DNA from 3 places in the Metabacillus indicus genome. Region 1 is predicted to be linked to each of the others. Evidence: riboswitches for the same ligand, from Rfam matches in the RefSeq annotation. Region 1 holds a riboswitch; each other region holds the start of a gene.
What was found. Region 1 has a riboswitch for S-adenosylmethionine ahead of ACK1LH_RS04695 (MetQ/NlpA family ABC transporter substrate-binding protein). Riboswitches for the same ligand answer to the same signal wherever they lie in the genome.
Positions count from the first base shown of each region.

Region 2: it holds a riboswitch for S-adenosylmethionine, as region 1 does, so the genes downstream of both, ACK1LH_RS18135 (methionine ABC transporter ATP-binding protein) here and ACK1LH_RS04695 (MetQ/NlpA family ABC transporter substrate-binding protein) in region 1, are expected to answer to the same signal.
Region 3: it holds a riboswitch for S-adenosylmethionine, as region 1 does, so the genes downstream of both, ACK1LH_RS09090 (YezD family protein) here and ACK1LH_RS04695 (MetQ/NlpA family ABC transporter substrate-binding protein) in region 1, are expected to answer to the same signal.

Region 1 is NZ_CP176757.1:927,586-931,659, reverse strand. Features, by position in the region: gene ACK1LH_RS04700 (protein adenylyltransferase SelO) at 1-1,195, opposite strand, end outside; gene ACK1LH_RS04695 (MetQ/NlpA family ABC transporter substrate-binding protein) at 1,488-2,303, opposite strand; SAM riboswitch class I at 2,371-2,477, opposite strand; gene ACK1LH_RS04690 (phytoene/squalene synthase family protein) at 2,623-3,456, opposite strand; gene ACK1LH_RS04685 (phytoene desaturase family protein) at 3,449-4,074, opposite strand, start outside.
Region 2 is NZ_CP176757.1:3,534,422-3,538,495, reverse strand. Features, by position in the region: gene ACK1LH_RS18150 (AAA family ATPase) at 1-9, opposite strand, end outside; gene ACK1LH_RS18145 (alpha/beta hydrolase) at 39-809, opposite strand; SAM riboswitch class I at 881-987, opposite strand; gene ACK1LH_RS18140 (DUF4395 domain-containing protein) at 1,136-1,558, shown strand; SAM riboswitch class I at 1,624-1,729, shown strand; SAM riboswitch class I at 1,816-1,920, shown strand; gene ACK1LH_RS18135 (methionine ABC transporter ATP-binding protein) at 2,184-3,215, shown strand; gene ACK1LH_RS18130 (methionine ABC transporter permease) at 3,205-3,855, shown strand; gene ACK1LH_RS18125 (MetQ/NlpA family ABC transporter substrate-binding protein) at 3,868-4,074, shown strand, end outside.
Region 3 is NZ_CP176757.1:1,816,483-1,820,556, reverse strand. Features, by position in the region: gene ACK1LH_RS09100 (anion permease) at 1-826, opposite strand, end outside; gene ACK1LH_RS09095 (phosphoadenylyl-sulfate reductase) at 881-1,582, opposite strand; gene ACK1LH_RS09090 (YezD family protein) at 1,688-1,831, opposite strand; SAM riboswitch class I at 1,896-2,001, opposite strand; gene ACK1LH_RS09085 (hypothetical protein) at 2,173-2,433, shown strand; gene pyrE (orotate phosphoribosyltransferase) at 2,469-3,101, opposite strand; gene pyrF (orotidine-5'-phosphate decarboxylase) at 3,098-3,817, opposite strand; gene ACK1LH_RS09070 (dihydroorotate dehydrogenase) at 3,786-4,074, opposite strand, start outside.

The DNA.
Region 1 (4,074 bases):
GACGGTTCCACTTTCCGAACTCCTCTGATTGAAACAGGGCAGAGTCCCCGTATGAACCAGTCGTGAGCGACCTGAATGAATTTGTGTAATCCGCACGATGCTTCTGCATCATCTTCAGCCATTCCTGAACGAGAGATCCGTCCTCTTCTTCCTGATGGAACAATCCTAATTTTGCCCTCATTCCATTAAGCCAGTTCTGCTTATATAAATCACTGTACGCTGAGAGGGCATCCTGCGCGATCTCAACCGCCTTTTCCTCATCCTCATGAAGCAGCGGCAAAAGTGATTCTGCCAGTCTCGCAAGGTTCCAGCCGCCGATGTAAGGCTGATTGCCGTATGCATAGCGACCGTTTACATCAATGGAGCTGAATACGGTTTCCGGATCATATGTGTCCATGAAGGCACATGGTCCGTAATCGATCGTTTCTCCGCTGATTGTCATGTTGTCGGTGTTCATGACACCGTGAATAAATCCTGCAAGCTGCCATTTCGCAATGAGGTCAGCCTGCCTGTCAATCACTTTCTTTAAAAAAGACAGATAGGCGTTTTCACTTTCATCAATCTCCGGATCATGCCGCTTAATTGCATAGTCAGCAAGCGCCTTTAAATCCTCTATGCTTCCCCAGTTAGCCGCATACTGGAAGGTGCCAACCCTGATGTGGCTTGAAGCGATCCGGGTCAGAACCGCACCAGGCAAAAATGATTCCCGGATGACAGGGTCTCCCGTTGTGATCACTGCAAGACTCCGTGTCGTCGGGATGCCAAGGCCATGCATGGCTTCACTTATGATGTACTCCCGAAGCATCGGACCAAGAGCAGCCCGGCCATCGCCTCCCCGGGAGAATTTTGTCCTTCCTCCGCCCTTCAGCTGAATATCGATTCGTCTTTCATCCGGCGTCAGGTGTTCACCAATCAGGATTGCCCGGCCGTCGCCAAGCATAGTAAAATGGCCAAATTGATGACCTGCGTATGCTTGTGCAAGCGGCTCTGCACCGTCCGGAATCCGGTTTCCTGCAAAAACGTCCGCATCCTTTTTTAATGTGTCAGCACCGAGCCCGAGAGAAGCAGCCAGTTTTTCATTGAATAGCACAATCTCAGGAGAACTTGCCGGAGCCGGTTTCTGACTGGCAAAAAAGAGTGACGGAAGACGCATGTAGCTGTTGTCAAAGTTCCATCCGCTGGTTAATTTTTTCATCCTGTCTCCTTTTCTATCCTTATTTGGTTATTTTCTGTTATGACTCAATTATTTCAGAGGAAGCGGAATTACTCAAGAAAGAACAAAAGCGCAAGCGCCTTGAACAGATCCGATAGGCAGATAAGAATCCGGCAGAAAAGTCCGGGTTTGACTTTTTTGCTGGATTTGTTCTGACAGAGGATCTAGGCGGTGGAGCTGGACGCAGAACACGTTTTAATGTTTTTTACAGCCCATTTTTTATAATTTCCATCAGAAAAACAGCCCGAAACGGACTGTTTTCATTCTGCTCTATTCATTTCCCTTCCATCCACTCTGGCTTTCCGAATCCTTTAAAATCTTTGTCTATCGCTTTCTCAAACTCGTCTGATTCAACAACGTCTTTAATATCCTCAGCGATTTCAGATTCTGCGTCTTTTGTATTCATCACAACACGATTGCGGTGCACGTCATTCATATTCTCCAGAGTCACCGCATCCGCAAGGTCCATTTTAGCCGCAAGGGCAAAGTTCCCCGGCACGGCAGATAGGTCGGCATCTTCTACAGCTCTTGGAAGCTGCGCAGCTTCAATCGGAAGGAACTTCAGTTTTTTAGGATTCTCTGTCACATCTTTTTCAGATACTTGAAGCGGGCTGACCTCTTCATTTAACTGAATCAGTCCTGCGTCCTTCAGAATATGAAGCGCCCTGGCAGCATTCGTCGGATCGTTCGGAATAGCGACTGACGCGCCATCTTTGACTTCATCAATCTTCTTTACCTTGTCTGAGTACAATCCCATTGGAGCCGTCGGCACTGTGATAATTTCCGAAAGTTCCAGTTTGCTTTGCTCAGCAAATGTTTCCATGTAAATTTTGTGCTGAAAGAGGTTGGCATCGAGTTCATCATTGCCCAGGGCATTATTGGGCTGAATATAATCGTTGAACTGAACCACCTCAACTTCATATCCCTTTTTTTCAAGACCGGGTTTAATAGCCAGTTCCACCATATCTGTGTAGGGACCGGCTGATGCGCCGATTTTAATTTCTTTCTTCTCTCCGTTAGTTTCCTCTGCGCCGCACGCAGACAGGATTCCCGCTCCTGCTACTAATAATGCCAACACCATTTTCTTCATGTCTTTTTCCCCCTAAATAAATAAAAAAATTCCTCCTTCATTCAGAAAGAGGAATCGTATATATGACGACTTATCTTTCAGAATGAAGGACATTCTGCAGGATTTAGCACCGTTCCATTTAAGGAGGTTGCCGGACGTCGCAGGGCCTGTTCCCTCAGTCACTCTTGATAAGCAAGCTATTAAATTGAATAACGTAATCTTATACTGCGTAATGGGTTCTGTCAATCATTATTTTAGAATAATCAAAATAGTGAGATTAACAGACTGCCAAAAAGCACCGTCCCGATGAAGACGGTGCAGCGCTGAGCTGTGTTCAAAATCAGATTTGCGAAAGAATCGCATGTTTTTCTTCACTTGACACAAAATTCCGCTCACCGAACACATTGTAGTCATTCAAGCGGATTTTATTAAGGATTGCACGGTAGAAGTGTCCGGCAGCTTTCACAGGTGCGCGGGAATGCAGAGGATATTCATGCATAGTCAGCATCGCTGTATCGTAATGCTTTTCCGCTTCTGCGGCAAGATGCTCCCACACTCTGATAAATTCAGGGGTTACCTTCTGCTGCTGCAGATCAAATTCGGTCATTTTATGTTTTGCCATTACCTCTTCAGGGACGTAAATGCGGCCGCGTTCGAGATCTTCTCCGATATCCCTGAGGATGTTCGTCAGCTGCATGCCGAGTCCAAGAGCGATAGCCCCTTCGCGAAGAACGTTTGTCTTCTTCGGAGCAAGCACCGGCAAAAGCATGAGGCCGACTGTGCTTGCAACGTGATACGAATAATCAAGCACTTCTTCCATAGACTGATAGCGGATTTTGACAAGATCCATTCCCTGGCCTTTAATCATGTCCCGGAAGGCTTCCACATCCATATCGTAATTGGTGAATGTATCGTGCAGGGCCACCCACATGAAATTATCTTTAGAGTAATCCCCTCTTAGAAAAGAGTCGAATTCAGCCGTGAATTCCATTAACTCTTCACTTGGCCTCTCTCCCTCGTCTACGATGTCATCGACGATTCTGCAGAAGGCGTATACAGCCCACACTGCTTTTCTTTTTTTAGGAGGCAGAAGCGAAAAAGCTTTATAGAAAGTTTTAGAATGATGCCGGATGACTTCTTCACATTGCTGATAGGCCTGTTTTAAATCAACCACTCAGACTCACTCCTTCCCTCTCTTTGTTTTGATGATCGGATAAGATGGCAGAAACCATCAGCTTCGCCCCCTGCATAACGATTGGGATCCCGCCTCCGGGGTGGATCGAAGCTCCTGCTGCATAAACGTTTGTGAGCTTGGATGGTTTAACCTGCGGTCTGAACACGCCGGATTGGAACAAAGTCGGAGCGATGCCGAAGCTTCCTCCCTGAAAGAGTCCTTCCATTTCTTTGTCATCCGGTGTTCTGACTTTTTTCCACTGGATTGACTTTCTGAGACCGGGAAATCCTCTTTCTTCAAGCTGATCAATAACCTTTTCAACAAAACCTTCCTGTTCCCCCCAGTTGATCGAACTGCCTGATGGCACCGGCACAAGTGCATATAAAACGCCGTGGCCCTCGGGTGCAAGTGAGGAATCGATTACAGAAGGATGAAATGCGTAGATGGAAGGATCTGACGGAACTTCTTTCGTTTCAAAGATTTCTTTCATATGCTGCTGAAAATTCGAGCCCATAAAAAACTGATGCACAGGTGAATCCGTGTAGACTTTGTCCAGTCCGAAGTAAAGCAGAACACAGCTGGATGACGCCGTATAGTTTCTTGCAGGCATTGACTCCT
Region 2 (4,074 bases), 1.5 Mb from region 1:
TAAGAACATGTACATCACCTGCCTACAGTTTAGCAGATTCAGACAGACAATTTATACTCCCGGCTGCAGCAAAGTTCAATATAGGTGGCTGTTTTTTCTGCAATGACGTCCTTATCAAAATCCATTGAGGCCACATGATAGGAATTCGTGAGGCTGACCATCTGTTTGAAAGGAGATGAGATGGCATGGAAAAGAACATCTGAGCTTGAGGCCGGAACAACATGGTCTTCTTCTGATTTGAAAATCAGGGTCGGACAGGTTACTTCAGACAGCACGGGCTTCGTTGTTTTAATGAGCGTCAGCAGGTTGTGTACGGCTTTAATCGGAACGGCTTCATACGTAATTTCTTCTATATCGTCCGCTTTGATATCCGGTTTTCCTTCTGGAATAAAACGGGGTTCGATCTCGTGCTGAAAAACCTCATAGCCCGGAACACTGAGTGCAGCATTGATGGTGATCAGGCCGTCAATATCCTGGTGTCTGCAGGCAAGGTGAGCCGCTAAAATTCCGCCCATGGACTGTCCTGCAACAAAGATTCTGCGGCACACTTTTTTAAGCTTTTTATAAGCTTCTTCGATATTTTGAATCCAGTCTGTAAAGCAGCAGTCTTCAAAGTCTAGGGGAGTGGTTCCGTGGCCTTTCAGGCGCGGGGCATAAACGGTATATCCCTTTGCGGCCAACAGTTTTCCGAGCTCGCCAACACTTTGGGGAGTACCGGCAAATCCGTGGCACAGAAGAATGCCGATCTCATTTCCTTTATGAAAAAAACTTTCAGCTCCTGCAAGGACAGGCACATGTTTCTTCGTCATCATCATTTCCTCCCAATCAATTCTGAACTAAAAAACCCTCTCCTGCTTACAGCTGACAAGAGAGGGTTTTGTCTTTATCGGCCAAAGCATCGTGCTTTGCTGGTTGGAGCACCTTTCCGGCAAGCGGCGGCTGCTGTGAAGTCATGGAGCCAGATCTCTCGTTCACTCTTGATAGATTATATTTAATTCTTATTGGTTTAGTTGGTTTTAACGATCTTATCATGATGAAGAGATAACTGTCAATCACTTCCTGAAGCAATCCTCTTCACAAAATTGGTTCCCTGGAGTAAAATACTTATATTCCAATCAGACAGGTGGGTTTTAGTGTGAAAACCATTCCAAAACCTTTAGTATTAGTTAATCAATGGGTGATTGTGCTATCCGCTGCAGCATTCTTGATCAGCGGCATGGGCGCTTTTTTACTGGTGCCTCTTACGGCGGGAATTATGGGACTGCTGTTTAAAGTAAACCCGATTATGAAAGCTGCCGGCACCTTTTTGAAAAAAGAGCCTTCAGCCTATATACAGGAAGATTTTGATCAGCAGCAGTTTAATCAGGTGATAGCAGTGATCTGCCTGAGCCTTGGGTTTGCCGGATACATGCTTGACTGGACGGCGCTAGCCTATGCGGCGACTGCGATGGTTGCCATTGCTGCATTTGTCGCGATTCTCGGTTTTTGCATCGGCTGCTTTATCCGTTTTCAGTGGCAGCAGTATAAATACCGCAGACTTTCTAAACAGTCCAACTGATTTTTTAAAAAAGTGTTGACTTTCAGAAAATACCGGAGTAAAGTAAGACACATCGAAAATATAGCTTCTTATCACGAGAGGTGGAGGGATATGGCCCTTTGAAACCTCGGCAGCGGACTCATTATGAGAACTGTGCCAACTCCAGCAGGCGTGCAGCCTGAGAGATGAGAAGAGCGAACGGTCTTTTTTTGCAGATCCAGCCTCTTCCTGTCTTTCAGGGAGAGGTTTTTATTTTTGTTTAAAACTAAATCATGATTTTCTTATCCAGAGAAGCGGAGGGACTGGCCCCATGATGCTTCGGCAGCGGACTTTCGAAAAAGTACTGTGCCAATTCCAGCAGGCGATAGCCTGGGAGATGAGAAGAGAACCGGTGATTCGTAATGCCATGCCCTCTTCTTGTCGGATAGAAGAGGGTTTTTTGTTGTTAATGAAATTATAAAGAGTAAAAGTCTGTGGATAACATAACTAAGTTATCCTCGTCCAGCTCCAGCGCCTAGATCCTCTGTCAGAACAAATCCGTCAAAAAAGTCAAACCTGGACTTTTCCGTCGGATTCTTATCTGCCTATCGGATCTGACCAAGGCGCTTGCGCTTTTGTTCTTGCAAATAAATGGGAGGTTACATACATGATTGAATTTAAAGGTGTCACAAAGGTATACGGGAGCGGCGGCAATGAAGTGAAAGCTCTTGACGGCATTGATTTGGAAGTGAAAAAAGGGGAAATATGCGGAGTCATCGGTTTTAGCGGAGCCGGAAAAAGCACCCTGATCCGCACAGTGAATCTGCTCGAGCGTCCAACTGCAGGGCAGATCATCGTGGATGGTCTCGACTTAACGGCGCTTTCCAAAAAGGATGTGCGCGGAGTCAAACGGAAAATCGGCATGGTGTTTCAGCACTTTAATCTGCTTAATTCAAAGACAGTCTATGCAAATGTGGCGATGCCGCTGCTTCTCTCAAAGGCCTCGCCGAAAGTTATTAAGGAGCGGGTTGCTGAGCTGCTCTCGTTTGTAGGACTTGAGGACAAAGCGAATCAGTACCCTGATCAGTTATCAGGCGGCCAGAAACAGCGCGTCGGAATTGCAAGGGCACTTGCTACCCAGCCATCCATTCTTCTGTGCGATGAAGCTACCTCGGCACTTGATCCTCAGACGACAGCTTCGATTCTGAAGCTTTTGAAAAAAATCAACGAGGAATACAACATTACGATTCTCATGATCACGCATGAAATGTCAGTCATAAGAGAGGTTTGCGATACAGTAGCCGTGATCGAAGGCGGAAAAATCATAGAATCAGGTTCTGTGTTTGAGGTCTTCTCAAATCCAAAAACAAAAACCGCTTCAAACTTTGTCAGCTCTGTTCTGAATGATTCGATTCCTGAATCGGTTCTGAAACTTGTTCAGGAAGAAAACAGCCAGGGACAGATTTTCAAAATTAATTTTGTCGGAAAATCCTCAGGTCAGCCGCTGCTTTCGCAGATTGCGAAACGATTTGACCTCCATATCAACGTGCTGTTCGGCAACATCACGGAGCTTCAGGGGATTCCATTTGGACATTTAATCGTTGAACTTCAGGGAACGGAAAGTGAAATAAAAAGAGCGCTTCTGGTGATGAACCAGGAGAACGTATCAGTGAAAGAGGTGAATGCACATGCTAGTTGATTCTCAGCAAATAATCGATGCTTTAGTCGAAACACTCGCAATGACCGGTTTTTCCCTGCTTTTCTCCACGTTGATCGGCCTTCCGCTCGGCGTGCTGCTGGTCATCACCCGAAAGGGACATCTATGGGAAAACGCCATTATTTTTAACATCCTGAACGGGATTGTGAATCTTTTCCGCTCTGTGCCGTTCATCATTTTGATGGTGGCGATTGTTCCGCTGACGAGACTGATTGTCGGAACGTCGATCGGAACAGCTGCAGCTGTTGTGCCGCTTGTCTTTTACGCAGGACCCTATATTGCCAGATTAATAGAGAACTCGCTGCTTGAAGTGGACCCGGGAGTCATTGAAGCGGCAGAAGCAATGGGTGCAACGCCGACCCAGATCATCTTTAAGTTTATTGTTCCTGAAGCATTAAGCTCACTTGTTCTCAGTCTGACGATTGCGACAGTGGGACTTGTCGGTGCATCTGCGATGGCAGGGGCTGTCGGCGGAGGCGGACTTGGAGATCTCGCCATTACATACGGCTACCAGCGCTTTGACACGGTTGTCATGATCATTACAGTGGCCATTCTTGTTGTCCTTGTTCAGGGACTTCAGACTTCAGGAAACATTTTATCGAAAAAAATCAGAAGACGATAGGAGAGAACAATGATGAAAAAATGGATTATTTTAACACTGATTGCAGCACTCGCCGCTTTTGCTGCGGGATGCGGAAATAAAACAGCTAGCGGAAAAGAAGAGGTGGATGTGAAAATCGGCGTCAGCGGATCTGATAACCGCATCTGGGATTTTGTTGCCAAGAAGGCAGAAAAAGAAGGCATCAACATTGAGATTGTCAGATTTTCAGATTATGTACAG
Region 3 (4,074 bases), 890 kb from region 1:
TTTTCTTCACAATGTGCTTTTGAAGGATCTCGCTCCCGCTTTTCGCCATTCCAAGTCCGATAATAGCTGATGAGGTCACCTGCGTCAGAGGGACGGGAAGTCCGAAAATGGAACTGGCAATCACAAGTCCTGCTCCTGTACCGGAAATCAGAATGCCTTCAGGCTTTGAATACCGGGTAATTTTCTTACCGTTTGTTTCAAGCACTTTTTTGCCGAGAAAAATCGCTCCAAGAGCAACAAATGCTCCTCCGAGCAGGGTCCCGTCCGGCACGGAAATCAGGCCAGCCCCGACAAGCGGCCCTACTGCGTTTGCCACATTGTTCATTCCAGCTGAGAAAGCCTCGAAAAATCCTGCCAGTATCAGGATGCCTGTAAGGAGCGGACGGTCTTTAAAGAACGGTTTATGCTGCACTTTATAAAGCCCTTTGCCGAACAGCCAGGCAATTCCGAAAGCTGCGACAGGAACAATCACCCAGAACATCATGATAATCATCAGTGATTTAATAAATAGGATCTGATAGGCAACTCCCACTCCCACAACGGCTCCAACCGTCACCTCGCTTGTTGAAAGCGGGATTCCCAGCAGGTTTGCAAGAAACAGCGAGCTTGTCGCAGACAAAATAATGATCAGAACAACTTTCACATCAATGATATCCTGCGGAATAATTCCGGCACTTATTGTCTTAACAACCTCTCCCCCGCCAAGATACGCGCCTGCAAAAACACCGATGGCGCATATAAAAAGGGCATGCCGGGCTTTCGGAACTGCACCGGAACCGTAAGCTACTCCCATGGAAGCAGCGGCCCCGCTCGCTCCAATATTCATGGCGAAAAAGAGACTGATGGCAAGCGCACCCAGTTCAAGCACCGCAATCCCTCCTTATCCATGCAGGCCGCATTCTGTTTTGCCCTGGCCGCTCCATCTGCCTGAGCGCAGATCATCTGCACTGAACGCAGGCTGCGTGCAGTGGAAACAGCCGATGCTCGGATATCCCTGATCATGGAGCGGATTATAAGGGAGGTCATTTTTATGAACATAGCGCCAGACATCTTTCCACGTCCAGTGAATGAGAGGACAGACTTTTACCGACTGAAACTTGTCGTCTTTATTGATAAATTGCACATTTTTCCTTGTTTCAGACTGCTCTCTCCGAAGCCCTGAAATCCACGCTTTTGACTGAGAGAGTGTTTCATTCAGCGGCTGAAGCTTTCTGATTGCACAGCACTGATTCGGATTTGTTTCCCACAGCTTATCTCCATGCTGTTCAGCTTGTTCTGCAAGGGTAAGGGCTGGTTTTTTCATCGTAATTCGGAGCTTGGGATACTTTTCTTTTACACGTTCAATGGTTTCATATGTTTCCTTGAAATGAACATCTGTATCAAGAAACACAATCGACGCATCCGGTTTTACTTTTGAAATCAGGTCAATGAGAACAATGCCCTCAATGCCAAAGCTGCAGGCATAGACAATCTCTTCGCCGTAATGGCCGTAAGCCCAGTTCAGCACATTCAATGCGCCGCTGTACCCGTCGTCTGTTTCAAAAGTCTGTTCATGCTCCTGCCATGTTTTATACGTAAGCATGCTGGTCTTCTCCTCACTTTTTCAGGTCCTGTACAAAAAGCTTTTAATAGTAGGACAGGAGCCCGCTTTCGTTAAAATGCCTCCAGTTTATCCAGTCAGCATTTTTCATTTCATTCTTATTTTTTCATTTTTCTCAAGCTGAATCACTTTTCCGTCCTGAACGATCAGTGTCACAGAACCATAGCTCATTGTGTTCAGCATTTCCTTCAGCCTGTCGATGACCGCGTCAAGTTTTTGATCAGTACCCACAGTGGTCCCCCGTTTCTTTCCCATTAAAAAAAGCCTTCCGGTTTGAAAGACTGTTCAGGCATCAACCTTATCTTCCAAAATGGGTTTCATTTTGCTGGATGTAGCACCTTGCACGCATGCAGGTTGCCGGGCTTCACCGGGCCAGTTCCCTCCGCCTCTCTGGATAAGTTTATTATATTTTTCTAAATTTTATCACAATTGCAGTCACTGTCAACCTTAGTTTTTCTATCGGAATTAAAAAAACGACTCTTTTTAGGAACTATTGATAAAAAAGTGCTAGATATACAGCGCCGGAATAAGGTGTACTATAGTTCGTCCGGGAGGTGGGAGTTATTTTTATCTTGTTAAGTGCAGCTGCCGTTTTTTATGCGTTAGGCGGATTTTCATTAGCTTATGCGGCAATGGAGATTGATGACCCAGCCATTTTTGAAAAAATGAAAGAGGAACGCGGAGTGATGAAGTGTTTCGGAATGCTCGGTTCTGCGGGATTTAAACTCAGCGGGAAGCTGCTGCCTGCACCCTGGCAGAAAAAAGGATTCAGAATTGGCTTTTTGCTGATCAGCACACTGGCTTTTTCCGGAAGCGTGCTGATATGGAAATAAAAAAAGGCATCAGCTGCTTCTGATGCCTTTATCATTTATACGTTCAGCCATTCTTCTGACGATGGATTTTCACGCCATTTCTTCAGCTTGGCTAAGTCTTCTTTTTGAATGGAGCCTTTTTTCAGAGCTGTTTCAATCAGAGATGAATAGTCCGTCAGTGATACGGAATGAATGCCTTCTTCCTCAAGCATCTCTGTCCCTTTTTGCAGTTCATATGTGAAAATGGATACAGCGCCGATCACTTCGCATCCGGCTTCTCTAAGGGCTTTGACCGCCGTAATAACGCTTCCTCCGGTTGAAATCAAATCCTCCACTACTACCACTTTCTGTCCTTCCCGGATCTTTCCTTCAATCTGATTGCCCTTTCCGTGTCCCTTTGGCTTGCTTCTCACATAGGACATCGGCAGATTCAGAAGATCACTTACCCATGCAGCATGAGGAATTCCTGCAGTAGCCGTGCCTGCTATCATTTCAGCTTGGGGATAATGCTCTCTGATCAGAGCCGACAGGCCTTCTGCAATGTTTTTTCTTACTTCCGGATAAGAAAGCGTGAGGCGGTTATCGCAGTAGATCGGTGATTTGAGCCCGCTTGACCATGTAAACGGATCATTCGGGCTAAGGAATACAGCTTCGATTGTCAGCAGTTGTTCTGCAATTTGATGGTTCATACAGGCAGTCCCTCCCAGGCGTTTTTCATTTGAGTATAGGCCGCAAGCGGATCCGGTGCTTTAGTGATGCTCCGTCCGACCACAATTCCGGTTGACCCAAGCTCTCTCGCTTTTTCAGGAGTTGCCACCCTGACCTGGTCATTTACTGCATCTCCGCTCATGCGTATGCCGGGTGTTACGGTCATAAACGAGGCTGGAAGCTCGCTGTAGATGCGGGGCACCTCCAGAGAAGAGCAGACAATACCGTCAAGGCCGCTTTTCGCCGCAAGCTTAGCGTAGCTTAGCACCGTATCATCAAGGCTGTTGCCGATCAGCAATTCTTTCTTCAGCATCTCTGCCGATGTGCTTGTCAGCTGAGTGACAGCAATGCAGGCGGGACGCTTGGAGCCTGCAGGTGTTCCGGCCTCAAGACCTTCCATTGCAGATTCCATCATGGCACTGCCGCCGGCAGCATGCACATTGACCAGATTGACTCCGAGTCCGGCAAGACCCCTCATCGCTTTTTTCACTGTTTCGGGAATATCATGGAGCTTAAGATCAAGGAAAATCTCATGTCCGCCTGATTTCAGCTGATCGATGATTGCAGGACCTTCCCGGTAAAAGAGCTCCATGCCTGCTTTTACATACAGCTTTTGTCCGGACATCTTTTTCAGGAATTCTCCTGTTTCCGCAGCATCCTTAAAATCAAGCGCGATAATCAGCGGTCTCTCGTTCATGCTTAAAGCTCCTTCCAATGCATTCTGTAATGTGGTCAAACCCATATTTTTTAAGGACATGAGGCAGTTCTTCAATGATTTCAGGGCAGACGAATGGATTTACAAAGTTGGCTGTTCCTACGGCTACGGCGCTTGCCCCCGCATACATGAATTCAAGAACATCTTCTGCTGTCTGAACACCGCCCATGCCGATAATAGGAATGGATACAGCCTGGCTGACTTCATGAATCATGCGGATGGCTACCGGTTTGATGGCA